One region of the Aneurinibacillus sp. UBA3580 genome, then DNA from elsewhere that is predicted to be linked to it. Evidence: riboswitches for the same ligand, from Rfam matches in the RefSeq annotation. Region 1 holds a riboswitch; each other region holds the start of a gene.
What was found. A riboswitch is a leader RNA that binds a small molecule or an ion and turns the genes downstream of it on or off. The one in region 1 is predicted to bind S-adenosylmethionine.
Positions count from the first base shown of each region.

Region 2: another riboswitch for S-adenosylmethionine. It lies ahead of B2899_RS09035 (sugar ABC transporter substrate-binding protein); the one in region 1 lies ahead of B2899_RS01990 (homocysteine synthase).
Region 3: another riboswitch for S-adenosylmethionine. It lies ahead of B2899_RS16280 (MetQ/NlpA family ABC transporter substrate-binding protein); the one in region 1 lies ahead of B2899_RS01990 (homocysteine synthase).
Region 4: another riboswitch for S-adenosylmethionine. It lies ahead of B2899_RS12280 (YezD family protein); the one in region 1 lies ahead of B2899_RS01990 (homocysteine synthase).

Region 1 is NZ_DFMZ01000009.1:27,435-34,322, forward strand. Features, by position in the region: gene leuS (leucine--tRNA ligase) at 1-1,918, shown strand, start outside; gene B2899_RS01970 (ABC transporter substrate-binding protein) at 2,011-3,021, shown strand; gene comER (late competence protein ComER) at 3,054-3,890, opposite strand; gene B2899_RS01980 (DUF2533 family protein) at 3,993-4,241, opposite strand; gene B2899_RS01985 (helix-hairpin-helix domain-containing protein) at 4,335-5,021, shown strand; SAM riboswitch class I at 5,114-5,217, shown strand; gene B2899_RS01990 (homocysteine synthase) at 5,471-6,769, shown strand.
Region 2 is NZ_DFMZ01000055.1:20,371-28,688, forward strand. Features, by position in the region: gene B2899_RS09030 (sugar ABC transporter ATP-binding protein) at 1-637, opposite strand, end outside; gene B2899_RS09035 (sugar ABC transporter substrate-binding protein) at 710-1,780, opposite strand; SAM riboswitch class I at 1,996-2,104, opposite strand; SAM riboswitch class I at 2,195-2,305, opposite strand; SAM riboswitch class I at 2,468-2,576, shown strand; gene mtnK (S-methyl-5-thioribose kinase) at 2,664-3,875, shown strand; gene B2899_RS09045 (ankyrin repeat domain-containing protein) at 4,219-4,731, shown strand; gene B2899_RS09050 (helix-turn-helix transcriptional regulator) at 4,944-5,606, opposite strand; gene B2899_RS09055 (DUF86 domain-containing protein) at 5,705-6,136, opposite strand; gene B2899_RS09060 (DUF3055 domain-containing protein) at 6,679-6,954, shown strand; gene B2899_RS09065 (hypothetical protein) at 7,028-7,357, shown strand; gene B2899_RS09070 (YutD family protein) at 7,419-7,880, opposite strand; gene B2899_RS09075 (YhcN/YlaJ family sporulation lipoprotein) at 8,021-8,318, shown strand, end outside.
Region 3 is NZ_DFMZ01000117.1:3,397-11,714, reverse strand. Features, by position in the region: gene B2899_RS16300 (SpoVR family protein) at 85-1,521, opposite strand; gene yhbH (sporulation protein YhbH) at 1,518-2,672, opposite strand; gene B2899_RS16290 (PrkA family serine protein kinase) at 2,696-4,594, opposite strand; gene B2899_RS16285 (antibiotic biosynthesis monooxygenase family protein) at 4,840-5,145, opposite strand; gene B2899_RS16280 (MetQ/NlpA family ABC transporter substrate-binding protein) at 5,656-6,504, opposite strand; SAM riboswitch class I at 6,655-6,768, opposite strand; gene B2899_RS16275 (HAD family hydrolase) at 6,852-7,580, opposite strand; gene trmL (tRNA (uridine(34)/cytosine(34)/5-carboxymethylaminomethyluridine(34)-2'-O)-methyltransferase TrmL) at 7,625-8,089, opposite strand; gene B2899_RS16265 (amidase domain-containing protein) at 8,203-8,318, opposite strand, start outside.
Region 4 is NZ_DFMZ01000081.1:20,350-28,667, forward strand. Features, by position in the region: gene B2899_RS12260 (aliphatic sulfonate ABC transporter substrate-binding protein) at 1-469, opposite strand, end outside; gene B2899_RS12265 (ABC transporter permease) at 515-1,258, opposite strand; gene B2899_RS12270 (hypothetical protein) at 1,529-1,855, opposite strand; gene ssuE (NADPH-dependent FMN reductase) at 1,985-2,539, opposite strand; gene B2899_RS12280 (YezD family protein) at 2,660-2,863, opposite strand; SAM riboswitch class I at 2,912-3,032, opposite strand; gene B2899_RS12285 (MFS transporter) at 3,580-4,911, opposite strand; gene B2899_RS12290 (thiamine pyrophosphate-dependent enzyme) at 5,037-6,689, opposite strand; gene B2899_RS12295 (LL-diaminopimelate aminotransferase) at 6,758-7,930, opposite strand; partial or broken gene B2899_RS18325 (biotin carboxylase N-terminal domain-containing protein) at 8,019-8,182, opposite strand; gene accB (acetyl-CoA carboxylase biotin carboxyl carrier protein) at 8,194-8,318, opposite strand, start outside.

The DNA.
Region 1 (6,888 bases):
AGTAACTAAAATCGACCTTGAGCAGTGGTATTTCAAAATTACTGACTACGCCGATCGCCTGCTGAACGATCTGGATCAATTGACTGGCTGGCCGGAAAAGGTCAAAACGATGCAGCGCAACTGGATCGGGCGCAGCACCGGTGCCGAGGTAACGTTTGACGTGCCGGAAGCAGGCGAGAAGCTGACCGTATTTACTACCCGTCCGGATACGCTGTACGGCGTGACGTTTATGGTTCTGGCGCCGGAGCATCCGATTGTGCGCAAGCTGGTGAAAGGCAAAGAAAACGAAGCGGATGTGCTCGCATTCATCGAGAAAACGAAAAAAGAATCCGACATTATCCGGACTGCGGCCGATGCGCCGAAAGAAGGCATGTTTACCGGCGCGTATGCCCGTCATCCGCTGACCGGCCAGGATGTGCCGATCTGGATTGCCAACTATGTATTGATGGATTACGGCACAGGAGCGGTCATGGCGGTACCTGCACACGATACGCGTGACTTCGCTTTTGCACGTCAGTACAATTTGCCGATTACGCGGGTCATCGTGCCGGAAGGTGAAACATTTGATGCAAACGAGACGATGACGGAAGCGTATACGGAAGACGGAGTACTGGTGCAATCCGGTTCATTCGACGGAATGCCGAACCGTGAAGCGCTTGAGAAAATCGCAGAGCATCTAAAAGAGAATGGATTGGGTGGGGCGACCGTTTCCTACCGCCTGCGCGACTGGCTCGTATCCCGCCAGCGCTACTGGGGAGCGCCGATTCCGATAATTTACTGCGATGATTGCGGTATCGTTCCGGTGCCGAAAGAAGATTTGCCGGTGATGTTACCGGAGAATGTCGTCATTGACGGGATGAGCAACCCGTTGGCCAAGTCCGAAGAGTTTGTCAACACAACCTGCCCGTCCTGCGGTGGCCATGCACGCAGGGAGACAGATACGATGGATACGTTCATTGATTCTTCCTGGTATTACCTGCGTTTTACCGATGCGAAAAATGATGAGATCCCGTTTGATTCGGAAAAAGCGAACAAATGGCTGCCGGTAGACGAATACATCGGCGGTATCGAACATGCGATTCTGCACCTGTTGTATTCCCGTTTCTTCACCAAAGTGTTGTATGACGCGGGGATGATAAATTTCACGGAGCCGTTCAAGAGCCTGCTTACCCAGGGCATGGTACTGAAAGACGGCGCAAAAATGTCCAAATCGAAAGGCAACGTCGTCAGTCCGGACGAAATTATCGCTAAGTATGGTGCAGATACCGGACGCCTCTTTATCCTGTTCGCGGCTCCGCCGGATCGGGATCTCGAATGGAGCGACAGCGGGGTGGAGGGCAGCTATCGTTTTCTCAACCGTGTATGGCGTATGGTGGATAACCATGCCGACTTAGTGGCAACTCATCCGCAAATCAATCTGTCCGATAGTGCCGCCAAAGATTTGAACCGGACGCTACATGCTACAATTAAAAAGGTGAGCGAGGACATCGGTGAGCGCCGTCAATTCAATACGGCGATTAGCTCCATTATGGAACTCGTCAACAAAATCTATGCATACCCGAAAGATGGTGATCCCGGCATGCTGGCACACGCGGTTGAAAGCACGATTATCTTGCTTGCACCGTTCGCGCCGCATATTACCGAAGAGATGTGGCGTACCATCGGCCACGAAGACAGCGTTCATCATCAAAGCTGGCCTGCATTTGACGAGTCCGCTCTCGTGCTTGATGAAGTAGAAATCGTCGTGCAGATTAACGGTAAAGTACGCGAGAAAATGGTAATTCCAGCGAATGCGACCAAGCAGGAGATGGAAGCGATCGCGAACGAAAACGAGAAGATTAAAGAGTTGACGGCCGGAAAGACAATCCGTAAAGTCATCGCCGTTCCCGGAAAGCTCGTGAATATTGTTGTGGGATAAATGTTATAGAATTTTGATACCTTGCGTGCTATACTTTTGAAGAGCATTCAAGCTTTAAAATTTGAGATGAGAGAGTACGGAGGAGAGAGAAGATGAGAAGAGTGCAGGTTATCATAGCTTTGCTTGTGGCGATGTTGCTCGCCCTGGCAGGGTGCGGTCAGGCGACGAAAACGGAATCCGTGCAGCAGAAGGCGGAACAGGCAAGCCCGGAGAAGAAGGTTAAGGTCGGCATTACGCAGATTGCCGAGCATCCGGCGCTTGATTCGATTCGCAAAGGAATTATTGACCAGCTGGCAGAAGAAGGATTTAAAGACGGGGAGACGATGCAGCTGGAATATCTGAACGCCCAGAACGATATGAACAATGTGGCGACAATTGCCCAGCAGATGGTAGCGGACAAGAAGGATTTGATTATCCCGATTACGACGCCGTCTGCACAGGCGGTTGCCCAGCAGGCGAAGGAGATTCCGGTTGTATTCTCTGCGGTAACCGATCCGGTGGCAGCCAAGATTGTGCCGGCGCTGGATAAACCGGCGGAAAATATTACAGGCACGTCCGATGTATCTCCAATGGATAAACAGGTGCAGCTTGTGAAAGAGTTTATTCCTTCTTTGAAAAAACTTGGTGTGATCTACAACACGGGCGAGGTCAATGCCGAAGTACAGGTGGGTATGATTGAGGAAGCGGCCAAAGCGCTGGGAGTAACGGTGGAAAAAGCCGGTGTGTCCAGCTCGAACGAAGTAAAACAGCGTACCGAGTCGATTGTGGGCAAGGTGGATGCCATTCTTATTCCTGTCGACAACACGGTTGTATCTTCGTTTGAAGCGCTGCTAACCGCAGCCAAGGCGTCTAAGGTGCCAGTGTTCGCTTCCGACAGCGACACGGTAAAGCGCGGCGCAGTAGCCACCTACGGCATCGATTATTATAAGCTTGGCCGGCAAACCGGTGTAATGGCGTCCCGCGTACTGAAAGGCGAGAAGCCGGGTTCCATGCCGGTGGAAACGCTGAAAGACGTACAGTTGGTCATGAATGAAGCTGCAGCCAAGAATTTTGGATTGTCCGTCCCTGACGAATTGAAAGCGAATGCCCAGGTTGTCAAATAACCGGTGCAGATGTGAAAAGACTCCTTCCCCGTTTAGTGGAAGGAGTTTTTTTTGTCGGCGAACATCTCTTTTACTTCAAGAACATCCACATCAAATTTGCGGTGAGTCGCTTCGATTAGGTGGAGGAATACGTCCCGCGTCTCCTTATCAAGTACATGCAGACCAATACCGGTTACGCCGCCTGGTACACACACCTTGGCCTGTAGAGCTGGCAGGGAAAAACGTCCGTCTTCAAGCAGGCGCCCAAGTCCGATAATCATCTCTGTTATCAGCTTCGTCGCCTGCTCCTCCGTAAGGGTTGTTTTCGCCACCGCGCTGTCAATGAAACGCTGCAGCAGAAAACTGAAGAAGGCAGGGCCGCAGCTAACAATGTCGGAAGAGATACGGGTGTCCTGTTCTTCAATTTCAATTGGTGTGCTGATGGCAGATAACAGCGTAATCAACCTTGTACGGTCGGCATCATGGAAACGGCTTCCGAACGTCACAAGCGAAGCTCCGCTGAGCGCTGTATTGGTAATGCTTGGAATGACGCGGGCCACTTTGCAGGGGGTATAAGCCTCCAACTGCTGCACATTGACGGAGCTGGTGACAGAGAGCAGCAGTTTATCGGGGGTCAAATCATGTTGAATTTCATCCAGTACCGTTCTGTATTCAAGCGGTTTGGTGCATAAGAACAGCACGTCCGCCTCCTGTGCGACGACCGTATTTGTTCCGGTTCTAAGCGCAGTGTGTTTAGATGCGAGCGCACGCAGCTTTTCCGGCGTCCGGTTCGAGGCAATGATGTGAGCGGGCGGTACGGCGCCGGATTCAATAAAGGCTTCGATGAGAATCGTTCCCATACTTCCCGTTCCAATAAAGCCAATGTGCATCTGAATCCCCCCGGCGATTATAATTGTTTAATGTGTATGGAGAGATTGGGGAATTCAGTACACATATTTTTCCAATTGTGCTAAAATACCGATATACGGTAATTATTTGCATATATCCCGTACCATATCAACTGTTACAGTTTTGCGCGGTGGCAGGTGATAACGCTGTGCCAGCTGGTTAATTTGCTCGGTTACTTTGTTAATTTCTTCGACATTGATTTCTTCTCCATTTTTGCACTGCTCTACCGCCTTCTCGATCCAGGCTTCCCGCATGGCATCCAATTTCCGGTACAGTGTAATGTATTCAGCTTGTTTGGCTGAGTGGGCAGTAATGGCTTTATGAACGCTCATTTTTACATCCTCCTTTTTTCGTATCCATTCAGAATGTTTATATAAAAATTATAGGTAATCTGTAAAAAAACCACAAGCAAAGGGGTAAGCATAATGAGAAGTCTGCTGGTGGCCAGGAAAAAGTGGATTATTAGTAGTATATGTCTTCTCATTTTAGGTAGTAGTATTTATTTTTATAACAAGAATAACGAAACTATAGAACAGACGCTTGCCTTCACAGAGGTGAAACCGGCTATGCAGACGTCTGCGATGTCAGAGTCGGAAGTCGCCGGGCAAACAGAGCAACCGATACAGAAAGGTGAAGCCTCCTCTTCGATGACTGTCTCGATTATTGTAGATATCAAAGGTGCGGTAAAAAATCCGGGCGTCTATACACTGCCGGGGGATGCGCGTGTCTATCAGGCGATCGGCATGGCGGGAGGTCTGCTTCCGGAAGCGGATGCCAAGCAGGTGAATGGGGCCATGCCGCTTAAAGACGGAATGATGCTGTATATACCGTTGAAGGGAGAGAAGGCTCCGCAGGCGGTAACGGACGGTATGGTGGCCAGTGAAAATGGAAGCGGGATGGTTACTGCGGCGCAAGGAGATAAAGTGAATCTGAATACGGCAACGTCCGAGCAACTGCAAACGATTCCGGGAATAGGGCCGGGAAAAGCAGCGGCCATTTTGCAGTATAGAGAAGAACACGGAGCATTCAAAACGGTGGATGAGCTGACCAATGTTTCAGGTATCGGCCCAAAGACACTGGAAAAAATGAGGGGTAAAATTTTTGTTCAATAAAAATTTTCGAATTAAGTTGACAGGTCGGAATAGTGAGGCTATAATTACAAACAAGAACAGCACAGATATAACAAGCGAATTTCATAAGCAATCTCTTATCAAGAGCGGCGGAGGGACTGGCCCGAAGAAGCCCGGCAACCGGCACGAAGTGCAAGGTGCTAATTCCAGCAAAGCAGTATGCTTTGGAAGATGAGAGCGATGGTACATACCTGAGCATCCAGCCCTCTTCTTCCAAGAAGAGGGATTTTATTTTGGTTCGCAGCGCTCAAAATCTCTTAATGTTGCAGGCGTTTGCCCGCCTGAAAAATCAATGACAAGAAGGTAAGGGGAAGGGACGAGGTTAGATTCTAATGCTGAAAAAGGCGTATGCCTTTTCAACATTAGCTTGAATCTTACACATCTCAACTTCTTGCTTCCAATTTTTACAGAATAGAGGAGGAAAATTGAACATGGCAGAAGAACGCAAATTCGATTTCGAAACCGTATGCTTGCACGGAGGACAGGAAGTGGATCCGGCTACACTATCACGGGCGGTTCCGATTTACCAGACATCTTCATATGTATTCAAAGATACTGACCATGCGGCAAATCTGTTCGCGTTAAAAGAATTCGGTAATATTTATACCCGCATTATGAACCCGACTCAGGATACGTTTGAGAAGCGGATTGCGGAGCTTGAAGGCGGGGTGGGCGCGCTTGCGCTCGCATCCGGACAAGCAGCGATTACATTCTCGCTTCTTAACATCGCGCAGGCCGGGGATGAAGTGGTGGCATCTACTAACCTGTACGGCGGAACATATAACCTGTTCGCGCATACGCTTCCGAAATTCGGTCTGAAAGTGAAATTCGTGAACCCGGAGAACACAGATGAAGTTCGGGCTGCAATCACAGATAAGACAAAAGCGCTCTTTGCCGAAACGATTGGAAATCCGCGCGGGGACGTAACCGACCTGGAAACATTGGCAAACATTGCGCATGAGAATGGCATTCCGTTTATTGTGGACAATACATTCGCTACACCGTATCTTTGCCGTCCGTTTGAATTTGGCGTTGACATTGTTGTTCATTCTGCAACGAAGTTTATCGGCGGTCACGGCACTTCCATTGGCGGCGTTATTGTTGACTCCGGAAATTTCAATTGGAACAACGGCAAATTCCCGGGATTGACCGAGCCGGATCCGAGTTACCACGGTGTAGTGTATACGGAGGCGGTAGGCAATCTGGCATACATTATTAAAGCTCGTGTCCAGCTGCTTCGTGACCTGGGCGCAGCCATATCACCGTTCAACTCCTGGTTGTTCTTGCAGGGGCTGGAAACATTGCATCTGCGCATGGACCGTCATGTGGAAAATGCGAAGAAAGTGGCGCAATATCTGGAAAATCACGAGCTTGTTGAGTGGGTTAACTATGCGGGTCTTGAAAGTAACGAGTACTATGAGCGTGCGCAGAAATATCTGCCGAAAGGCGCCGGTTCCATCTTCACATTCGGTATCAAAGGCGGAGTCGAAGAAGGTAAGAAGTTTATCAACAGCCTGAAACTTCTCTCGCATCTGGCCAATGTGGGTGATGCTAAGACGCTCGTAATTCATCCGGCAAGCACAACACACCAGCAGTTGACGGAAGAGGAGCAGGCAAGTGCGGGCGTGTCTCCGGAAATGATCCGTCTTTCCATCGGCATTGAGTCTGTGGATGATATTATTGCCGATTTGGAACAGGCACTTAAAGCAAGCCAATTGACGACAGTATAATAGAAAAAGCGGTAAAAGGGGCGAGGATGGCATTTCCTCCCCCTTTTTCTGTGAAAATCAGAAAAAGAAAAGAGGGAGAAGAGGGAGGAAAAAAGATCTAATGTAGAAAAAGGCCTTCG
Region 2 (8,318 bases), on a different contig from region 1:
CAGCCATGATTTCCGGCAGGCGGTGCGAGATGAAAATACAGGCCACACCACCCATCTTGAGACGCTTCATTACTTCAAATAACCGTTCCGCTTCTTCTATGCTCAGCGGAGCGGTCGGTTCATCGAAAATTACGCATTTGGCCTGCTGGGATACGGCTCTGGCAATAAGGACAATCTGTTTTTCTGAAAGGGTAAGGTTTTCCACTTTTTCCTTTACCGGAATCTCATAGCCAATGTCTCGTAGAATCGCTTCTGCTTCCCGGTACAGCGAGTTCCAGCGTATCCAGCGCGCGCCTCCCTTTCCCGGTTTCCGATCCAGCAGAATGTTCTCGCATACGGTAAGCGACGGAACGAGCGCCGTATCCACCTCCTGATATACGCAGTGGATCCCCGCTTCCTTCGCGTCAGCCGGGCTTGCGATGGCAAGCGTCCGCCCGTCTAATTGAATGGTTCCGCCGTCCGCCCGGTACGCGCCGGACAGAATCTTCATCAGCGTACTCTTTCCGGCTCCGTTCGCTCCGAGCAGCGCGTGAATCTCTCCGCCGCGCACGGCAAAGTCTACACGTTTAAGCGCATGCACTCCGGCGAACGATTTGTTTATATTCTGCATGCGCAGCTCTACGGCCGTCTGTGCCATACGGTTCTCCTCCATTTCTTCCTTCGTTCAGATAAAAGCCCACCGGATCGCCCGAACCGGTGGGAAAACAGCTTACTTCTTCATCCAATCAACAATGCCCTGCTGGCTTGAGCCCCAATCTTTAATATGCTTGCTCAACGTATCAGTCGTCACTTTTTCAGCAGGCAGTTGCTCTCTCGTTACGAGTACTGGCTTCAGCACAACGTTGTCCGGGGTTTTATCGCCATGCAACTTCTGGTATGCATAGCGTACTTGAACCCGGCCGATATCTTTTGGATCTACGGCCGCGGAGGCTACCCAGGGTCCCTTCGGATTTTGAATCATCTGCAAGTCCTCGTCGCTCATATCAATACCGTAGACTTTAATCTCCGTACGGCCAGCCTGTTCAATTGCCCGGGTTGCGCCTTTTGCGAATTCATCCCAGGCAGCGAATACTGCAGTAATATCGCCTTTATTCGGATACTTCTTTAACACGGCTTCCATCTGCGCCTGTGTATCTAGCGCCGTATTGGCCGTAGCCGATCCGAATGCCGCTACTTCTTTGATTCCCGGATTGTTCTTCATGAACTCCTCATACGCCACCTGGCGACGTTCCATCGGAGCAAATCCCGCTACCCAAATTTTAACGATATTCGCTTTGCCGCCACTGTCTTTCGCCAGCTTATCAAGCACGGACCTGGCCATCTCCTGATCGTCTTGCTGAAGAACAGTAACGCCCGGAACCTTTATATTAGCATCAAATACCACAACAGGAATATTTTTTGACACAGCCTTTTGAACACCATTCTGCAGCGCTTCAGGTGTGCCGTGGTCGATAAGAATGGCATCAAACTTCTGATTAATGGCTGCATCTACATTGGCCGCCATGCGCGCTAAATCTCCGTCAGACGCAAACACCGTGACCTGTCCGCCAAACTTTCCAACTTCCTCTTTCACCCCGCTTATGTATTGAGCAGAAAATGTACCGAGGTTCATCTGCATAACAAGCGCAATTCGTTTGCCTGCAAGCGATCCGGCTGCATTTGCGCCTTTCGTGCCGTTCTGCTCTCCCGTGCTTGCACTCTGCGTGCCGCATGCACTGGACACAATTGCCAGTATTGCGATCAGGAACGCAGAGAAAAGGATTTGTACTTTTTTCTTCATCTCAAAAACTCCCCTTATCATTTAAAAATTTTAGAAAGAAGATAAAAAGACAGAAGGTAGTTGTAGATGAGAAAAAGCATTCGCTTTTTTCCACCGCTAGCTCTAATCTTCTATCCCTCCATCCTTCTCTTCATATGGTTGTACAACCATATGAAAAAAGAAAACCGCCTCTCTTTGCATCTGAAAGAGAGGCGCTTCAGTTCACAGGATGCTGCCTCTCATCTCTCAGGATCTCTCCTGCAGGAAGTAGCACCTTGCCTGTACGAATACAGGCAGGTTGCCGGGCTTCATCGGGCCAGTCCCTCCGCCTTCTCTCGATGAGAACATGTTTATGACAAAAACATTATTAATACATAAAAAATATAAAAAACCTCTTCCATGTCTGAAAGAGGGTACCTGTGCATTGGCTTCACATCCTTATCTTTCAGAACATCGTCCTGTAGGAAGTAGCACCTTGCCTGTACGGATACAAGCAGGTTGCCGGGCTTCATCGGGCCTAATCCCTCCGCCTTCTCTGGATAAGTGTGTTTTATTTTCACTATTCTTAATGAAACTAATCATACCCGGATTGTATGAGAGTGTCAATTACTTTTTCAAAATTTTTCTCAACCAGTGGACTGTTTACATTTGCTTGACAAATCAAGCAAAGCGTTCTACATTTTTAGTAATGTAATCACATACGAATAACGCTTATCGAGAGATGGTTGAGGGACTGGCCCGATGAAACCCGGCAACCTGCCGCCTTATAGCGGTAAGGTGCTAACTCCTGCAGAATTCGCATTCTGAAAGATAAGGTTAAGATGATCGTCTACCCCTCTTTCAAATGCAAAGAGGGGTTTTTATTTTTATTTGATAGAAAAACCGACAGAGAGGGGAAATAGAGATGTCTTACCGCACACTTACCGAACAAGAGGCCGTTGAATACGCCCGCAAGATTCCGAGCTTGTTCCCGCAGGACGCCCGGCTTGTCAGCCGTGAAATCGGCGACGGAAATCTGAACTTCGTGTTTCATATCAAAGATGAAGGGCCGTCCGGCAAAAGCATTATTTTCAAGCAGGCGCTTCCCTATGTCCGCGTTATCGGCGATTCCTGGCCGCTTACGCTGGATCGCGCACGCATTGAAAGCGAGGCGCTGATTCTGGAAAATGAGCTGTGCCCGGGGTCCGTTCCACGGGTCTATCACTATGACACCGACTTGGCTCTTATCGTCATGGAAGACCTGTCTGATTATGAGATTATGCGCAAAGGGCTGGTGGAAAGAAAACGCTATCCGAACTTCGCAAAGCAAATCGGAACATTCCTGGCGCGTACGCTGTTCCTGACTTCAGATCTTGCGATGTCCCCGCTTGAGAAGAAGCGGAAAGCCGCTTCCTTTACCAATCCGGAATTGTGCAATATTACGGAGAATTTTGTATTTACGTACCCGTTCCTTGACGATCCGTCCAATGCGTACAATCCGCTCATCACCAATACGGTCCAGCGCATCTGGAGCAACGATGAGCTTAAGCTTGAAGTTGCCCGGCTAAAAGAAAGATTCATGACGCTCGGTCAGGCATTGCTGCACGGTGATTTACATACCGGAAGCATCATGGTGACAGAGCAAGATACGAAAGTCATCGACCCGGAGTTCGCTTATTATGGCCCCATGGGCTTCGATATCGGAGCCGTCATTGCTAACCTGCTGCTCAATTACGCGGCACATGAAGGCCATACGCCGGACCCGCAGGAGCGCGAAGCGTACCAGGCGTATCTGCTGGAGACAGTATCGGAAGTATGGCGCGTGTTTGAAACTGAATTCCGCACTTTATGGGAAGAGCAGGCGCAGGAGCCTTATGCGAAAACACCGGGATACCTGGATGCCTACCTGCTTGATGTACTGAAAGACGCCGCAGGCTACGCGGGCTGCAAAATGATGCGCCGTGTCATCGGCCTGGCGCACGTCTCAGACCTGGAGAGCATCGCCGATCCGGCGCTGCGTGCCAAAGGCGAAACGCTGGCTCTATGTATCGGACAGGAGCTTGTCCTCCAGCGCGGTACACTGAGCGGCATCGACGATGTCATTAAGCTGATCGCCGCCTCCGCCGTACAAAATTAACAGTAAGGAAAACTCGCAGGCGGTTTTCTTCGCTTACGCTTACGAATGGATGGATGACCCAGAGTCTAAATAGACGGATGGGTGACAGCCCCTTTTCTTGTTTTTGATTCCTTTCTTCTCTTTTTTGGGTTAGGCGGCTCTTCTGGCCGCCTTTTTCAGCAGATTATGGGAAGAGATCGACTACAGGATCGACTTGGACTTTTAGTACTGGAATCGGAAAAGGAAATACAACATGGTAATGTAACATAATTGTTTCACGGGAATGGGGGCCAAATCGGTCTTTATTCCCTTATTTTCAATATATTATATAAAGTTTAACTTTAAAAGTCTGGAGATGATTTTTATGAAAAAGAAGATAGGGTTAGCAAAGAAAGGTATTATTTTATTATTCATTTTTTTAGTGAGTGCCTTAGCATTTGGGTGTTCACAAGAAAGAACTACTCATCAACCGGAAACAATGAAAGATGAGAAATCATTTTATAAAGAATTGTTTTCAGCAATAAATAAGGAAGATAAGCAAGCGGTTTCTAATGCTTTAAAAGAGGATATAGAACCTAATTATGAAATGCCTGAGTATGGTACCTTATTAACTGCCGCCACAAAAGTAGGAGATCCTGAAATAATTAAACAAATTATTGAAAAGGGAGCTGACGTTAATAAAGCAGATGAAAGTGGTCAAACTCCGTTACACTGGGGTAGTCAAAAAGGAAAAACCGATGCTGTAAAAGTCCTTATAGATGCCAAAGCAGACATCAATGCTAAAAATGATAACGGCGAAACTCCACTCGCCCTCGCTAAAAGTAATAACTTCCCAGAAATTGAGAAGTTATTGAAGGATGCAGGTGCAAAGGAGTAAGAAGGTATAATATTGTATAGCAGAAAGAACGTTTATTAAATTAAAGAAAAAGGCATTCGCCTTTTTCACCATTAAAATCCTCTCCTCATCCCTTCCTCTTTTTTCCTTCGCACCATTAAAGTCAGCAGCGGCATAAGTGTCTATACCGCAAAAAATACCCTCACAGTCCATAAAGGTCTGTGCGGTTCGTTTCTTTGTTCATTTTTTCGGCATTAACGCGTTTCCTTTGCGCCTTTTCCGTCTTTTTCGTTAATGATGTATACGCAGTTATCGCCGCCGGTCGCCATGCATTGCTCCTGCTCTACCTCGGCGTTCAGCACATTCTCGAACAACGTCTTTTCACAATTGCAAGCGTATGTGTATTCTTTGGCGACGGTTGAAATCGGGCAATTCGTTTCCACAAAAATATATTTGCCGGTTTTTTCATCCTTTTTCAATTCAGCCATGTAGCCCTTTTCGTTCTGCATCTTCACAAGTGCTTCTAGCTTCTTCTCAAAGTTGCTGTCGGAAGGCACAATATCGCGGTACAAATTCTCCTGGCGCTGCTGGCGAAGCTTAAACAGCGCTTCTACCATCTGCGCTCCCTGCAGCTCTGCAATATCATTAAGGAATTCCAATGTCAAATCCTGATAATTCTTAGGGAACATATTATCGGCTTCTTCAGACAGGGAGTACACATTGGTTGGCCGGCCCATCGCCTGGCGCAGCAGGCGCGCCTGGATGAGATTATCCCGCTCCAGCGTATTCAGGTGGCGACGCACAGCCATCTCGGTAATGCCCAGTTCCTGCGCCATATCGCCCACTGTCATCGAGCCTTTCATCTTCAGCATATGCAAAATTTGATTGCGCGTAGAAGAGGATTTGTCTTTATTCATCTTCCCTCACCTTCCTCCTCTATATTGTACCCGATTTTATGAGGTAAGTAAATTTCTATACAATATAATATAAAAACTATAGTGACGATGTTATCGTTTTAGTACAACTCCTGCTTCAAATAATCACGCACACGTACCGGAAATTGTTCAAGATGGGAAAACTGGGCAGCCAACAGGGCAAATACTTCTTGTTTGTCCACACTTGTATAGTTTGTAACCAGCTTTTTGCGCATCGTAACCACTGTCTTTAGTCCGGCTGCCATCTCTTTATCAACCACTCTCTCATCCTCAAGAATATCGACGATATCTTCATAACTGCCGGGATCGCGCATAATAAAACCATCAATTAAGTAATTGCCGACATCGGCTATGGTTTCGAGCGCAATATGCAGTGCGCGCTCAAGCGCCAGCACCGTCAGCGAGTCCGCAGGCGCGCCCGCTCCCTCTTTCACTTTCGGGGCGATATCGACGAGAACTTGCTCAAGATAGGATAAATGCTCTTCGATTTTTTCCACATTGACCTGGTACATCCGTATGCTCCACTCCTATTTTCCGTTCTTTTTATTTTTTCGTTTTGATGCGATAATTGTAATCGCGAATGTTAGAATAAGCAAAGTGAAAATTGTTACACCCTGCATAATATTCTCCATTTCCATTTTGTTCACTCCTTGACCATTTCAGCCTCTCACCACAGTATACCATGACTCAAAGCAGATACATATGAACAGAAAATCGCCAGGACCGATGAGCCGCAACCCCGACATGAAAATAATGGGAAAGATGGCTGACTTTTGTGGTACGAAGGAAAAGAGAGGAAAGAATGAGGGGAGGATTTCAATGAGGAAAAAGGCGAAGGCCTTTTTCTTCCTTAGATCTTTTTTCCTCCCTCTTCTCCCTCTTTCTTCATGATTTTCACAGAAAAATGGAACACGTTTGAACGTTGCCGCCCCTGTTCAATTATCATATAATTACATTTGATAAACTTTTTACTATTGTCGGCATATACATGATGATTCCGCCCACGAAAGCATGTTAACATATGCAGTAAATACAACTCACAGGAGGCAAACACATGGCACAACACGGAGACTGGACGTTTCTGTATGATCATACGGAAGAGACAAAAACAAGATACGTAAGCTTTATGGGTGAAGAAGCCCGCCACGATATCGCAATCATTAAAACGAAAAACTTTTACGGCAAGAGTCTGGTACTCAACATTCTGACGCACCGAATGGCGATTCTCGGCCAGAAAGATCTGGATGAGCCGGGCTATTTGGAAGAAGCGTTCAACATAACAGAAGCGGAAGCGAAGGAGTTGCGGGAGTTCCTGTATTTAAGCATCTGATTCCTCTGCATAAGCTGTATACTTTAGTAGATACTATCCCTATCCTTTATTTATTCACGAAGGAGGGGATTTTTTGTTTTGGAGAAAAGCTCTGCCGGATAAGAAGGAAGAACAATTTCGCCCGCTGAAAACGGAAGAGAGCGTGATTCATACACGCTATCCGGAAGAATTCCCGGAAGGTCCGTATGGTACGGCCGCGTTCGCGCACCCGTTCCTGGGTAAAAGTTCGTGGGATACCGGAGAAAAGGCTCAGTCCGCGTTTGCGTATGAATACCGTTCGTTGCATGAAGGCATTCCACGCCAGGATCCCGGAGGACATCCGACGCACGACAACCCTGCGGAGAACGAAGAGCCTATGCTCAATGAAGTAAAAACGGGCATGACTCATGAACAAAGAGAGTAGCTGAAAAACGGGCATCCATGTCAGATTTCCTTTTCTGCCATCATGCCCGTTTTTACTCTGTTTACTCTATATGCGCAGGTTGTTTTTCCCTGTTGTCCTTCTGCTCTTTCGGCTTGCCGCGGCGGGAGCGGGGACGGCGCTTATCCCGACGTTTGCCATCCTTGCTTCGGGGCTGCTTCTCGTCCGCTTTATCTACCAGCTCTCCGTCTTCCAGCTGTTCGATTTCTTCCGTCTCTTCCAAGCGGCTTGCCTGCTTCACTTTCTTTAACAAGAAATATCCGCAGCCGAAATTGCAATATTCTATAATATATTCGTCAAAAAAGCTAATTCGTGCATCGAACGGCGCTTTGCGATTCGTATCTTCGTACAAGCCCTTCAACCGAAGCTGACCGTATCCCCAGTCGCCCACGATGTAGTCGAACTTGGCCAGAACATCACTGTACCGCTCTTTGAATGCTTCCTGGTTGAACCCGTTTTTATTTTCCTCAATCAACTCGTAGACCTGGTCCTGGACCCGTATCACTTCAGTTGCCTCCTCTCCGGCCACCGTAACACTATGGTGGCGCGCGACTCCTATTTTACCACAATTTCTTGCACGGCACACAAAATTCCCACGAAAACTCCCGCCACCTCCGGGCAACCTACAGGATAGGAGGTGGAACAATGAAAAAATTCTTCTCAGTGCTTTCCGCAGTAAGCCTTGCCGTTTCGCTCGCTGCCTGCTCTCCTGCGGCGGATAATGCCCGCACGAATCAATACCGCCCAATGAATGTCGGGCCGAATAACCCGACCGGTACCATAACGGGTTACGATAAATATCACCGTTACAACAATGCTATCGGCTACAACAATGTTGGCGATGGGCGCTACGATACGTACCGTAATGGCATTATTAAAGACCAGACGAATTATCGCCCGAGTGCTCTGCGCGATTCAAGGGACAGAATCATGCGCACACAAG
Region 3 (8,318 bases), on a different contig from region 1:
AGTGCGATAATATTTTTTAACCATTTATACTTTTTAGAAAAAATAAGGACCGCCTTCATCACGGCGGTCCTCGCTGCTTTATTATTACAAAAATCTCCGATGGCACTTTTTTCCGTCATACGTAAACAAAACACGCCGGTCTTCGATCCTTGTCTCCATATGCACTGACTTGCCCCATAACTTATAAATATACGGCAGCGTTTTCTCTAGATACTTTACGTCTAATTCCATGCCCTCATACTGATGGAACAAGTACATCTCTCCATTGCCCAGGTAATCACCGTCCTGAACAAGAAGGTATGGAAATCCTCCGTTAACCCGACTCGTCACCAGTTGGTCGCGCACGACCTCCCACGCTTTATCCGTAATCGTCCAATCGTTGCCCTGGCGGCCGAATACATACATATCCAGTTTATCCACCAGGTCTTTCGTCAAATAATTGCGGATGAAAGAAATATCGCTGTCCAGTTCGCGTACCTCGAAGATTTTCTCCCGCCCTTTGCCCGGTTTGCGTCCAAAACGCTCCTGCTCTTCCTTCGTCGGGTTGTTCCAGCGTTCTTCGATGTCCTCAAAAATTTTCAAGCCGAGGTAGTAGGGGTTGATGCTGGTGGTAGACGGCTGAACGACTCCGGCATTCAGTTTGGCGTATTCAATCGTCTCGTCTTCCGTCAAATCCATCTCCCGCAGGATACGCTGATGCCAATACGAAGCCCAGCCCTCGTTCATAATCTTCGTCTCAATCTGCGGCCAGAAATATAGCATTTCTTCGCGCATAATCGTCAGTACGTCACGCTGCCAGTTCTCCAGACGGGGACTGAATTCTTCGATGAACAGCAGCAGGTCTTTTTCAGGATCGGGCGGGAAGCGTTCTGTCCGTTTCTTCGCTTCTTCTTCTGCGGACTCCCTGCGCTTCCGCTCTTCCTCATCCAGCAGCCACAGATCGCCATACGGATGCTTACCATGAGCGGCAAGCGCGCTCCTCGCCTGCTCCGGATCTTCCGCCCAGCTGAAATGGCGGCGGATCAAGCTTGGATCAATGTGCTCCTGAATCGCCAATATCGCATCCAGAAATTCTTCCACTGTCTCTTTTCCGTACTGCATTTCATACTGACGCAGCCTTTCCGCCGTCGCAGCCATGCTTTCTACCATATCCCGGTTCGTCCGGCTGAACCGGACATTATTTTTGAAGAAATCGCAATGCGCCAGTACGTGCGCCACGATTAATTTGTTTTGAATCAGCGAGTTACCGTCCAACAGAAACGCGTAGCATGGATTTGAATTAATGACCAGCTCATAAATCTTGCTTAGTCCCAAATCATACTGCAATTTCATCCGATGAAACGATTTACCGAAACTCCAGTGCGAGAAACGGGTCGGCATGCCGTATGCACCGAATGTATAGATGATATCCGCCGGGCAGATTTCATAGCGCATCGGGTAGAAATCAAGCCCGAATCCTTTGGCGATCTCGGTAATCTCGTCAACCGCCCGCTCCAGTTGTCGCATCTCTTCTCCTGTCATGTTGTAGCCGCCTCCTTCGCGAAGAAGGTCGTTAATGCTTTGTAGACCTCTCCTTTTTCGCGGACGATGCAATATTTGAATTTCGGATCTTTAATATGTTTATATGCAGACATTAATGTAGAATGACGGTTGTACTGGTTTACTTCAGTGTAGCCGAACATATTGCTTATGCTCATCAATTCTTTTACCAGCTTCACACAGCGATCGTTATCTGAGGTCAGGTTGTCACCGTCCGAAATATGAAAAGGATAAATGTTATACAGCGAAGGCGGATACCGCTGATCGATAATTTCAAGCGCTTTGCGATAGGCGGAAGAACAGATGGTACCGCCGCTCTCCCCTTTGGAGAAAAAGGCTTCTTCCGTCACTTCTTTCGCTTCCGTATGATGCGCAATAAAGGCAATGTTGACTTTCTCGTATCTTGTACGCAGAAAACGAACCATCCAGAAGAAGAAGCTACGTGCCACGTATTTCTCCAGCGCCCCCATCGAGCCACTTGTATCCATCATCGCGATAATAACCGCGTTAGAATGCGGTTGGACAATTTCTTCCCATGTTTTGAAACGCAGATCTTCGTTTGTAATGTTTTTGATGCCTTTGTGACCTGCAAGCCCATTTCGGCGCAGTGCTTCAAGTATCGTACGCTTCTTGTCAATGTTGCCCATTAATCCTTTTTTGCGGATGTCGTTGAACCGAATGTCGGTGATGACTACATCGTCCTCCTGCTTCTGCTGGAGGTTGGGCAGCTCCATTTCAGAGAACAGCATTTCTTCCAACTCTTCGACCGAGATTTCAGCTTCATAATAATCTTCGCCGGCTTGATCGCCCGCGCCCTGTCCTTTGCCGGGCCCCTGACCAGGCTCTCCTTCTTTGGCGATGACATCGCCCACTTTGGAATCTCCGTTCCCTTGACCGACATGCTTGCTTTTGTTGTAGTTATACCGAATACGGTACTCATCAAGAGAACGGATCGGAATCTTCACTACATCTCGTCCGTTCGACATAATGATATTTTCTTCACTGACAAGGTCGGGAAGGTTCTTGCGAATCGCTTCCCGAACCTTTTCCTGATGACGCTGCTGGTCCTGATGGCCTTTACGGTGCAGCGACCAGTCTTCCCGCGAGATAATAAACGGTGGTTCATGTTTCATGCGGCTTCCCCCTTTTTCACCGCTTACCGGTTCAAAAGGCTACCCACATAACGCAAAAGTTCATTTGCGCAAATTGGGCAGTATCCGTGCTCGTCGATCAGACGCGCGGTAACTTCGTTGACCTTCTTGAGCTGGATTTCGTCCGGCGTTTTGGTGGACGTCGTAATCTTCACCACGTCTTTCAAGTCGGCAAACAATTTCTTTTCGATGGCTTCGCGCAGACGTTCATGGCTGTTGTAGTCAAAACGTTTGCCTTTGCGTGCGTAAGCCGAAATACGAATAAGGATTTCTTCGCGGAATGCTTTTTTCGCATTCTCGGAGATGCCAATCTGCTCCTCGATCGAGCGCATAAGTTTTTCGTCTGCATCCATTTCTTCGCCGGTAATGGGGTCGCGCACTTTTGTTTTATTGCAGTACGACTCCACATTGTCGAGGTAGTTATCCATGAGCGTTTTTGCGGATTCTTCGTATGAGTAGACAAAGGCTTTTTGCACTTCCTTCTTGGCCAGCTCATCGTACTCTTTGCGTGCGACATTGATAAAAGTAAGATATCGTTCTTTGTCTTCCTTCGTAATGGTAGGTGACTGGTCCAATCCATCCTTAAGGGCACGCAGAATGTCAAGCGCATTGATGCATTCGGTATCGCGGCGGATAAGCGCACTGGAGATACGGTTAATGACATAGCGCGGGTCGATGCCGGACATCCCTTCATCAGCGAACTCATTTTGCAATTCCTTAATGTCCGATTCTTTGAATCCCTCCACAGCGTCCCCATTATACAGACGCAATTTCTTAAGCAGGTCAACGCCTTGTTTTTTAGAATCTTTCAAACGTGTAAGAATCGAGAAGATTGCGGCGGCGCGCAGCGAATGCGGAGCGATATGCACATGACCGAGATCGCTTTGCTTAATCAATTTGGCATAAATTTTCTCCTCATCGGAAACTCGCAAATTGTACGGAATACGCATGACAATCATCCGCGATTGTAGAGCTTCATTCTTCCTGTTGCTGATGAATGTTCTGTACTCGGACTCGTTCGTATGTGCGACGATGAGTTCGTCGGCTGAGATCAGCGCGAAGCGACCGGCTTTGAAGTTCCCTTCCTGCGTCAGCGACAGAAGGTTCCAGAGGAATTTCTCATCACACTTCAGCATCTCCTGGAATTCCATTAAGCCGCGGTTTGCCTTATTCAGCTCACCGTCGAAACGGTACGCGCGAGGATCAGATTCAGATCCATACTGCGTAATCGTCGAGAAGTCGATGCTGCCGGTAAGGTCGGCGATGTCCTGCGACTTCGGATCGGAGGGACTGAACGTTCCAATGCCGCGCCGTTTGGCTTCCGAGAAGACGATCCGTTCGACCGGCATATCCTCAATCCGTCCGCCATACTCTGTGTCTAGGCGCATCTGATTGTAGGGCGATAGATTGCCTTCGATAATAATGCCCAGCTCTTTCTCAATGTCCGGACGCAATTCATTAGGAATCAAGTGCAGGGGGTCTTCATGCATCGGACAACCTTTAATGGCGTACACGGCCCCCTGTTCGGTGCGTGTAAACTGCTCAAGGCCTCTTTTCAGCATGGTGACAATAGTGGACTTACCGCCGCTGACCGGTCCCATCAACAGCAGGATGCGTTTTCTTACATCGAGGCGCATGGCGGCGGAATGGAAATACTCTTCTACCAGTTTCTCGATTGCACGGTCCAATCCGTAAATTTCTCGGCTGAAAAACTTATAGCTCTTGCTTCCATCCTCATTATGTTCAATCCCGGCATGCTTGATCATGTTATACACCCGGGAATGTGCGGTCTGGGCAACGTGCGGATTTTTCCTAACAATCTCAAGGTACTCGGCGAATGTCCCTTCCCAAACTAGCTGTTCTTCGCGTGTACGGTATTCTGCAATCCGCTTCAGGATATCCATCGGGCACTCCTCTCCTTTTCTTCGTTCAGAATGGTCAGTCAGGGATGCGTTTTTACTATCCTATTCCACACATGCAGGTGACATGCTAAATATCTGCCTGCTTTAGCGCCCAAGACGCTTACGCAATCAGATGAGAAGAGAAGGAAAGCGATAGAAAGCAAAGGAGAAGACTAAAACATAAGATTTTTCTGTAAAAATAGGGCTGAGATGCGCATATAGCTCACCTCAGCCCTATTTTTATGTCTTTATTTCTCGTATGTAGCCCCGTGCATTACTTCATAAATTTCCAACTGCGAGCCGGTGGCCGGATTGTTATCGGAGGAATGTGCATGTGCCTGACGGAAGCTTTCGCTTTCGGTCCACGCTTTGAACGACTCTTCGCTATCCCATTTCGTGTACACGATTTGCTTGTCCCCTTCTTTTGCGCTTAAAAACTGGAACTCCAGACAGCCAGGAACATTGCGCATACGCTCCGCGCTTTTGGCAAACATTTCTCCCATGCGGCCTTTCATCGCGGCCGGAACATGCAGTACATTCATGACAACGTACATGGTGAGCCCACCTCCATAAAATATCAATCCCTTTCACTATAGCAAATCCATCTGTGCTTTTCCAATTGCAAGCGTACAAACTTTGTCAAGATTACCGTGTTTCCATATGTTCCAATAGTTAAAATATGAGGTATAATAAAGTGAAAAGTACTCTTGGGAGAGGAGACATAGAAAATGGCAATTATTTTAGGAGTTACATTCCTGGTGCTTGGCGCAATTTTCACGGCTGGATATAATGAAGACAAGACTTGGGGTCTATAAATCAGCAAAAAACCACCATGGCATCTCAGCCGCAACCCCGACATGAAAATCGTGGGAAGGGCGGCGCTGACTTTTGGGGTACGAAGGGAAAGAGAGAAGAGAACGAGAGGATGATTGCAATGGGGAAAAAGGCGAACGCCTTTTTCCCCCCTGGATCTTATTTCCTCTTCCCTTTCCTTCTTTTCTCATGATTTTCACAGAAAAAGGCAAAGAGCGAATGGCTCTTTGCCTTTTTTGTCTTCCATATCATTAGAATACAGGAATAACCGCGCCTTTGTACTTCTCATCGATAAATTTCTTCACATCTTCGGATTTCAGTACTTCAATCAGCTTTTTGATTTCTTCACGGTTTTCGTCGCCTTCTTTAACGGCTACGATGTTCGCGAATGTCTTCGCCGCATCGGAATCTTTCTTCTCTACCGCGAGCGCCTGGTCGAATGTCAGACCACCTTCCATCGCGTAGTTTCCGTTTATAACTGCGTAGTCGACTTCGTTAATCGCGCGCGGCAGCATAGATGCCTGCATTTCTTTAATTTGGATGTTATGCGGATTTTCTACGATATCCTGCTTGGACAGGCTGTTCAGCTCTTTGCCCGGTGTCAGCTTAATCCAACCTTTGGACTCGATCAGTTTGAGTGCGCGCGCACCGTTCGACACATCGTCCGGAATAGCGATAACTGCGCCGTTCTTCGGCTCGGCCGCTTTTTCTTTACCAGGATACAGGCCCATCGGCTCTAAGTGGATGCCGTCTAATGCCTTAATGTGTGTGTTGTGCTTTTTGTTAAACTCATCAAGATACGGAACCGTTTGGAAGTAGTTCGCGTCAATTTGCTTTTCTTCAAGTGCAGTATTCGGAAGCACATAATCATCGAATACTTTTACTTCCATTTCTACGCCCTGCTCTTTCAATTTATCTTTTACATGTTCAAGAATTTCCGCATGTGGAACGGCGCTTGCTCCTACAACAATTTTCTTTGTTTCCTGCTTCTGATCACTACCGTCAGCTTTTTGGTCACTGTTATTGCCACCGCCTCCGCATGCTGCAAGTACACCAACAGTAAGCAGCAGAATCATTGCTACGATCCACTTTTTCATCATCTGTTCCCCCTCTTCACTACCAATTATCTTTTTATTTACTCGTGTGTCTAATCAAGTTGCTATTTGCACCACGTATGCGGGCCCTGCATACGTAATACAAAAAACCCTCTCCGGCAGACCAGAGAGGGTTTATTTCACATTTATACCACACTCTTATCTGTCAGGATAGAATATCCTGCTGGAATTGGCACAGCATTCTCCGTAACACGGAAAATCCGCTGCCGGGCTTCATCGGGCCAGTCCCTCCACCTCTCTCGATAAGCGAGATGCATATTTAGTTGCACTGAAAATTATATTACGCATCTTTTAAATACTTGTCAATTATTTTTTTAATAAAAGATATATTGTCAATCGCAAGAAAAAATTCCCGTACGATTGACAAGCTGATCATGCAGCTCTTTCAGCGTCCCATGCGCATCAACATGGTGCTGCGGTACACCTCGATCAATTTTGTAGTCTTCGACCAAAAATGTTTTCAATCCAACTTCTGCAGCCACCATATCCTGCTGCATATCGTTGCCGATCATAATTGCGTTTTCCGGTTTGATGCCGATACGCTCACAGATTTCCAGGAAGTATTTCGGATTGGGCTTGCAATAGTGTGACGTCTCAAAAATAGTAACATGCTCAAAGTCATTCTCTAGCAAACCGGCCCACTTCATACGCTCCCGAATGGCTATCCCCGGAAATACCGGATTCGTAGCAACAACCAGCCTGTAGCCCTGTTTTTTCGCTTCTTCTACTACTTTCAGCGCGTATGGATGCGGTTCAATATCTTCTTTCAGCAGCGGAAATTCTTCCGAATAAAATTTATCGAATAACGGCCAGATATCCCCCTGTTCCACACCGCACGCCGCAAGAAAATGTTCCCGAAAAATTTCTTCGTTTGTACGTTCCGCTCCAGCGTCTTTCATCATCTGCTTTGTCGCATTCCATACGGACTTGACCAGCAGCTCCGGATCGACGAGGTGGGCGGTATATTCCCCCAGCCGCTTCATATAACGGTTCAGAAACGCTTCCGTATCCAGCATCAGCAGCGTTCCGTCCAAATCGAAAAATATTGCTTTCTTTGCCATACAAAGCTCCCCTTCTTTCATCGTCTTATCTCCTGCTTTATCTTCTATTTCATACCGGGATATCCAATTTGCCTTAGCGCTTCATACAGTACAATCGCAGCGGTATTGGACAGGTTCAGCGATCGGGTTGCGTCTCCCATTGGAATTCGAATGATTTGCTCGGGATACTGCGAGAGGATATCCTGGGGAATACCCGTCGTTTCCTTACCGAAAACAAAAAAATCACCATCCCTGTACTTTACTTCGGAATGGTATTTGTTACCGCTCGTTTCGATAAAGAAAAAACGACCGTCCGAATGCTTTGCCGCAAAGTCAGCAAAAGACTGGTAATATGTAATGTCCACCGCGTGCCAGTAATCAAGCCCTGCCCGTTTTAAATACCGGTCATCTGTCGAGAATCCGAGCGGTTCAATCAAATGGAGCTTCGTACGGGTTGCGGCACACGTCCGGGCCACATTGCCCGTATTGGCCGGAATTAACGGCTCATGCAGCACGATATTCAACGCCATTCACTTGTTCACCTCATGTTTTATCATAGCACAAAAATGCCAATCAACATACATGAACAGCCATTCAAACTATACCGAAGCAAGCTCCACAGAGCATCGTCCGGCTCCGTCCCTTATAAAATATGAAAAAATCGATATTGAATGTTCGGTGTATAAGCGGTTGAATCACGATAGTCCCAGTACCGGTGACGGCTATTCGTCGTATGCGCGTTAACAAGCGGCATACCGC
Region 4 (8,318 bases), on a different contig from region 1:
TGAAGGTGGTTGCAATTTTCTTGCCTTTCAAATCTTTTAATGATGTAATGCCCGCATCTTCTTTTACTACCAATGCCTCACTTTCACCAATGAGATCGTGAAGGTAATATACCTGATAAGGCAATCCTTTTGCAATTCCTATAGAGCCTGGTGGGGTCCCTACAAGACCAAAATCGATACTCCCACTCGCTATCGCATTATTGACATCTCGTCCTGAATCAAATTTAATCCAATTCACTTTTATATCCGGATACTTTTTCTCCAGTAATCCTAAAGCCTTAGCAAGGAGTTCTCCATTAGGAGAAACCTGATAACCTATTCTAATTTCTTTTGGGATTGCACCAGACGAAGAAGGTAAAGAATTACCTTTTTGAGTTGATGCTGCTTGATCCGAGCATCCGGTGATAAAAGTAAAAATGATAACCATTAGTGTTACTAGCCCCACGTATATTTTTCTTTGCATAACCATCAACCTCTCTCTTTATACGGTATTTTTTACTATTCTAAATTTTTATTATCCTTCTCTCCCAACCCAATGGAATTGAAGGCGTTGATACCATCTAATAATGCTATCCATCAGTATGGCAATTCCCCCCATTAAAATAATGCCTACGAAAACAATATCACTTCGCAAATACTTACTCGCGTCCAATACCATCCATCCGATTCCTGAAGTAGCAGCTACCATTTCTGCAGCCACTAACGTCGCATATGTAACACCAATTGCTGTCCGAAGTCCTGTAATAATATCTGGAAGGCAGGACGGAAGGACAATATGTACAAGAATCTTCGTTTTCGTTGCTCCTAATGACAGGGCACTGTTTATCCGATCACGTGGCACCCGTTGTACACTTGATACGGTAGCAATAAACAGTGGAGCAAAAGCACTGAGAAATAATAGAGCTATTTTTGAAGTGTTATCGATACCTAGCCACAGAACGAGTAATGCGTAGTAGGCTAGTGGCGGCAAAGGCCTGTAAAACTCAATGATTGGATCAAAAATGGCAAGTATATATTTTGAATAACCACATAAAATCCCAAGCGGTACTGCTGTAAAAAATGCTAAAACTAGAGCCAAAAATAATCGATACAGGCTGTTTAAAACATGGGTCCCCAACGAGGAGCCTTTGTATCCTTCCCATATTAAGTCTAAAAAGGCTGCCCATACCGATTGAGGAGAAGGCAAAAAAAACGGGTCTATCCATCTCAAATTTGTACTTACTGTCCAAATCAGCATCAGTAACGCAATGCTAGCCATCGAAATTACTCGTACATGCACTTGCTTTTTGTCTATTTCCCGTGGTCCCTTTTCTCTTTCCATTTACTATCTCCTTTCTCGTTGCAATATAAATAAAAAAAGACTCCTTATTAAATAGCTGAATAAAAGCTAAATAAAAAGGAGCCTTCAGTTGACTGATCGGCTATCTAAGATACTATCAATTTTTTACATTATAAATATCATTACTCCAATAAGTCAAGTAAGAATAAAAGATAACATTTACCTGTTTTCATCCTTTTTTGTGCTATATTACGAAGAAAGAACAAGATGAAGCTGGCGAATTTGTTCCATAATGCTTTGCCTCTCCGCTCTGAGAAGCAGTACTTTCCATTTTAATTCCTCAAATAGATGCGGTTCTTTGCTGTGGCAAAGCTGACGATAAACGAGCACCAAATCTTCATTAATCTGATCAAACTTCTTCCACAATCCCTCGCTAACCATTTGGTGCAACTCCTGACGAAGCAGTTGATCTTTGTTATGCAAAGCAGCCAGAATTTGTTTCTGCCATTCGATATCACCAATTTTTTTAGCGTAAATATAAAGATCCAAATGGTCATTCACCCATGTTTCCATCATCTCTATCTCCCTCCTCGTTCGCTTGCTTTCTCAAATACCTGAAAAAACACAGCACATCTTCTTGTTTATTGGGCTACCGCGTCCTCTTCTGATGTTCTTTCAAAAACAATGTTCCATTCAGCAGCTTTTTTACGTTCGCACAGGTACCTCCTGGTTTTGCTTGATAACGGTAATAAATTCATGCAAAGAACGCTTGAGTCGCTGATTGTTTTCTTCATCTACACGAATGGTTCCATCGCTGACAACTTCAATGCTTGAATCTAGCAAATAGACGCCGCCCAGAATATAACGGGCTCCCAGGGCCGAAAGCACCGGTTTCAGTGCATAATCAATACTTAATAGATGACTTAATGTACCTCCTACAGCCAGCGGAAGTACAACTTTGTTCGCCAGCGCATCACGCGACAATAAATCAAGCAGCGCTTTCAATCCTCCTGCATACGCCGCTTTGTATACCGGGGTTGCAATAATAACGCCGCTCGCCTCTTCAATTAATGTACTGATGTTGTGTACAACAGGACTATCAAATCTGCCATAGACTAAATCCTCTGCAGGAATATCACGCACGGTAAACGAAACCGTATGCAATCCCTGATGCCCGATCAGAGTGTTCAGATACCGAACTACAGATGAAGTACGGGAGCTAGGAGAAATGCCTCCAGAAATGCTAATAATATCTGCCATTTTATTTTCCTCCATTATGAAATCATGTACTAAAAAAGGCTCCCACTCCCTTGCGCACCGGCAGGCAAATAGAGCAGGAGCCTTCGGTTGACCGATCGGCTGTCGATGTGGTTTCGTGTGCTACTTTCTTTTGGACGAGAATCTTGATACGTTGGTTGTTGAAGAAGACGAGCGCTGAACCGGGAAGCGTTGCTTTTCCAAACGATCGATTTGTGTAATTTTTGAATCATGGATGGCGATTTGAATCGATCCATACTGTAATCCTTGCAGCGCATCCAAAATATAATCGATCATTTGGTTTTGTTCTTCTTTTTCTGCGGACACATAAACACCTCCTTACCCCTGTGAGATAAGGAGGCGATATCAGCACATTCCTTATCTCTCAGGAAATTCTCCTGCTGGATGTAGCACCTTCCCGTGTTCTTCGCCAACGAAAGAACACAGGGGTTGCCGGGCTTCATCGGGCCAATCCCTCCGCCTCTCTTGATAAGTCATCTACCTTTTTTGCTTGTTGGCACCATCATAATACAATTAATCCTAACGGTCAACTAGGAATTTTAGATCTATTTCCCTTTTACCTAAAAAATATGAAAACTTCTATTTCCACTTTAATTTTCAGAAAAAATTTTTTAGGTATGTTCAGGTCAACAAATCCGTTTCCTTCAATACAAATTCGCGGTTTCTTGAAAGCAATGAAGATCGATCGGTTTTGTGCCAGCCCACTCTGCTGCCTGTAATCTCTATGCTGCTGGTTCGGTGGTAATCTGTAATCTCTACTTCAATCTTTTTCCGTACCTAAATGCATCCCAAAAACTATATCCTTTTACAACGGCTAAACACATATTTCTCGCGCTTTTAGCATCCCGATAGATCACATAAAGATACGGTATGATTTCTTGCTTCTTTATCATTTCTTTGCTAAGCATTATCACCTGTATTTTTCCGGTCGCAATCTGGCCATATTATAGAAAAGGCCTTCTGATTCTTGCTATTCAGAAGGCTCGTTACCCTAATAAATATTAATACTGCTTAAACCAGGTTTAGGTTCCTATCTTTTTAGCATAATTAATAAGCATAGACGCTACAGCCAAAACTAGACCAGTAGCAGAAAACAACATAAGAGCAATAAAGTAGGAATCTGTGATAGATACAATAAAACCAATACAAATGGGTGTAATAATACCTGAAATATTCCCTAAGAAACTCATACACCCTGCTACCATACCGACGTGTTGACGTTGGGCGATAGCGGCAGGCACAGTCAGGTATAATCCGGTCCAACGAAGGAAAAACAGTGCAATAGCAAGTAAGGTAATAGCCATGTTCACCGAAGTTATGTGTCCTAGGAGGAAAATCGAAATGCCGGTCACCACCCCAGAAATAGACAGGAGCGTACGCATGACCGTATTATGACTTCCTCCTTTCTGTCTCCAAAAATCCGCAATCCAGCCGCCAATTAATTCTCCGACAAATCCTGCACCAAAGATAATAAACACAGACGTGCCTATACTCTTTATATCTAAATGTTGTGTCTTAGCTAAATACATTGGTCCCCATGTCATCAAACCATAATATACGGTGCAATACGCAAACCAACCTAAGCACATAAACCAGAAACTACCACTTCTTACGTACTGCTTAATTCCGACTGCTCCCGTAGACAAGATCTCAGCGTTATTATATTCCTTATTAAGCTCAGTTTCCAGGTATTTACGTTCCGCTTCATTTACTCTTGGATTCGTGGAAGGATTTCCTCTAATAACCCTCCAGGTAAGTAATCCAATTATAATAGTGAGAATCCCTGTTCCGATCAAGGCACTGCGCCATCCACCGAACCAGGCCATAAATCCTACAATAATCGGTCCTCCTATTGCTGTTCCCAGTGGAGATCCACTGTCAAGAAGGGTAGCACCACGACCTCTTTCCTTAGAGGTTAACCAGATAGACTGTAATTTTCCTCCCGCCGGATAAACAGGTGCTTCTGTCACACCAAGTAGAAAGCGTAAGGCAATAAGCATCTTACTACCGTTAACAAATCCCGTAAACAGTTGTACGATTCCCCATAATACCGTTGCGCCTGCTACCACACCGGCAGGTTTATACCGGTCCGCAATCCAGCCGGAAGGAATTTGCATTAAAGCATATCCCCAGAAAAAAGAACTTAATATCACGCCTGTAATGGCCGGGTCCAGGTTTAAGTCCTTTGTTATGACAGGTAAAGCGATTGATAAAGCAGAGCGATCAACATAGTTAATTGCTACTAAGACAAGCAGCATGATAAACACTTGCCAGCGAACATTGGTAGGTTTCATTGGACCGAAGCTCACTTCTTGTCGAGATAAACTCTCAGTATATTTATTTGGTACCGTCATGACTATCAACCCCATTTCGTTCATTTTTCAGACAAGTAAAACGTATCAGTGTATATAAATGCACGTAAACTCTCATGAGAAACGGAGCTGTAGATATGGTTATAATCTCGTCCGCTGCTTTTTGTTTAAGATTTTTGCAATGATTTCTCGCGAATAGATGTGATGGTTGCTTGTACAGAAATACGTTCAGGGTTTGTTATAATTTCAATAATTGTTACTCTTTTAGAGGCGAGCGCGTATTTAAGCGTATCCTTAAATTCTTTATGTGTTGTTACACTGAAGCTCTGTGCCCCTAAAGCAACACCTAAAGCAGAAAAATTGGTGTGGCTTAACTCAGTGCCAATAACCCGTTCGGGATAATGCATTTCTTGATGCATTCGAATTGTCCCGTACATGCTGTTGTTAAATACGAGTGCAATAACCGGAATATTGTAACGAACTGCCGTTTCTAACTCCTGAATTGTCATCATAAAACCACCGTCTCCTGACAGGGAAACAACTGTTTTATCCGGTTTTGCCAGTTTTACACCGATCGCCGCCGGCAATCCGTATCCCATCGCACCTGATGTTGGGCCGATATATGTTTTGGGACTGGTAAAGGAATAAAAATTGTGCAACCAGCCTGCAAAATTACCGGCATCGTTTGTGATTATGGAATCCTCTGGAAGAATCTCTTGGAGAATACGAATAATTTCCCCGTTATCGATCGTATGTTCTTTCTCCGTATCCACTCTGTCACCAGCATGCTTATATATTTCATGCCGCTCACTTGCCCACACAGTCCAGCTTCGATCCAGCTTCATAGTAAGTAATGCGTCCAGTGCCTCTTTTGCGTCAGCTACAATACCAACATGCGGACTGTACACCTTACCAAGTGTTGCCACGTCAATATCAATATGAATTAATTTTTGTTCCGGGTTCAAAATACTATAATCCTGTGTTGTAACTTCTGATAAACGTGTACCAATTGCCAGCACTAGATCAGCCTGACGCAGCGTATCAAGTACAGGTGCAAATGTGCCAAGTCCTGAATGGCCAACATATAACGCGTGGTCATTAGGGAACACATCATGGCGACGAAACGAAGACATGACGGGAATCCCGAACCTTTCTGCCAGTTTACGCAACGACTGTTCTCCATCCGCTGCTATTACACCACCTCCAGCAAGAATGAGCGGTCGTTCCGATTGTTCAAGTAGTTGTTGAACAGATGCAATCTCTTTAGCACCAGGACGTGGGGTTGGAACTGGAGTAACAGGTCCAAAACTCATTTCAGCTTCTGCTACAAGAACATCTTCAGGAAGGGCAATGACCACAGGTCCCGGTCGCCCGCTCTTTGCAATACGAAACGCCCGCTGTACGAGTTCAGGTATCCGTTCTACGTCTTTGATTTCTACGGCCCATTTAGCGATATGACCGAAAAAACGATCTAGGTCTACCTCTTGGAATCCTTCCCTGCCACGAAATTTACTATGAACCTGACCTAGAAAAACTACCATGGGTGTAGAATCCTGATAGGCAGTATGAATGCCGATTGCTAAATTAGCTCCTCCGACAGCCCGTGTTGCCATAGCTACACCTGGCTTTCGAGTCGCTTTACCGTATGCTTCCACCATAAAAGCAGCCCCTCCTTCATGGCGGGTAGAAATTAATTTAATACTATCCGTTTCATAGATACTGTCCATCAAAGGTAAGTAGCTTTCTCCAGGAACACAGAAAACATGTTCCACACCTTCTAGTCGCATACACTCTACAATGGCACGGGCTCCACTCATCATCTGTTTCACTATTTTCTCCCTCCTTTTTATTTCATTATTTGAAATATATTTTCATATATAGAACAGGACTAAACACCAAGGGTCATCTTCGTCTTAATCCGGTGAATAGCTTCCTGTAATCGTTTCGTTGGCACAGATAATGAGATTCTAAAATATCCTTCTCCGTATTCTCCAAATGCTGTGCCAGGTGTTACAATTACCCCGGTCTGTTCCAGTACTTTGCTCGCAAATTCGTTAGACGTATATCCTTCAGGTACCGCTGCCCAGATGAAAAAACTTCCTTTTGGGGTATCCGCTTCAATCCCTATTTCCTGAAGTGCTGTAAGCATACTATTCATCCGTTCCCTGTAGATTTGATTGTATTCCCTTACGCAATTTTGCTCAGATACAAGCGCGGTGACTGCTGCTTTCTGGATAGGAAGAAATTGACTTGTATCTATATTACTTTTTACAATGGATAATGACTGAAGAGCTTCTCTGTTTCCCACTGCATACCCAATTCTCCATCCTGTCATTGTATACGTTTTGGAAAGTGAACCAAATTCGACAGCGACTTCTTTTGCTTCTTTTACCTGTAAAATACTTGGAGCCTTATATCCATCAAATGTAACCATTTGATAAGCCGCATCATGTGCAATTGTTATACGATTACGCCGGGAAAAATCTACCGCTTTCTGAAAAAATTCAAGATCCGCCACAGCCGCTGTCGGATTTCCTGGATAATTTAAAAACATCACTTTTGCTTTTTCCACTTTTTGTGCGGGTATCATCGAGAAATCCGGAAGAAATTGATTTTCCCTTAGCAACGGCATACTGTATGGAATTCCATCGGCCAAATACGTAGCTGTCCGATACGTTGGATATCCGGGGTCCGGAAGCAGAACAACATCATTCGGATCGATTGATGCCGTAATAAAATGAGCAATACCTTCTTTTGATCCGATTAGCGCAAGAACTTCTGTCTCCGGGTCTAAGTCTACATTGAAATGCTTTTTATAAAATTGAGCCACTGCTTCCCGGAATTCAAGACAACCATTGTAACCAGCATATTTAAAATTATCCGGTTCTTTCATTTCTTCAAGTAATCGATTTACAATATGCGCTGGAGTAGGCAGGTCCGGACAGCCGATGCCCAGGTCAATTACGTCCACTCCTTTTTCAATTAAACTTCGTTTTTTTCTATTAATTTCGTTAAACAAGTACGAAGGAACATTCGTAACACGCCGTGGTTTTATAAACATCTCTCTCTCCTTCCCACATCTTGCTCTACTAAAGACAGTGAATTCATTTTTAAAAATTTGGTATTGAATTTGCCCTGTACAAAAGCTGACACAGGTCCAATGCAGTAAGCTTCATCGACTGGTTTTACATGCAACGCCTCACGATCAGCCTCAGAATAGACGACAACAGTCACAATTCCCATTTCCTTACATACCCTGATGACACGAACAGCAATCTCTCCTCGTGTTAGCAATCAATACTCTTTTAAATATGTGTTTCTCCTTTACTCGGGCTTGACAAGAAAAAGAGGTTGACCGTATTCTACCAACTCCCCGTTCTTTACTAACACTTCCACAATTTCCCCTGTAACCTCTGCTTCAATCTCGTTAAATAACTTCATAGCTTCTA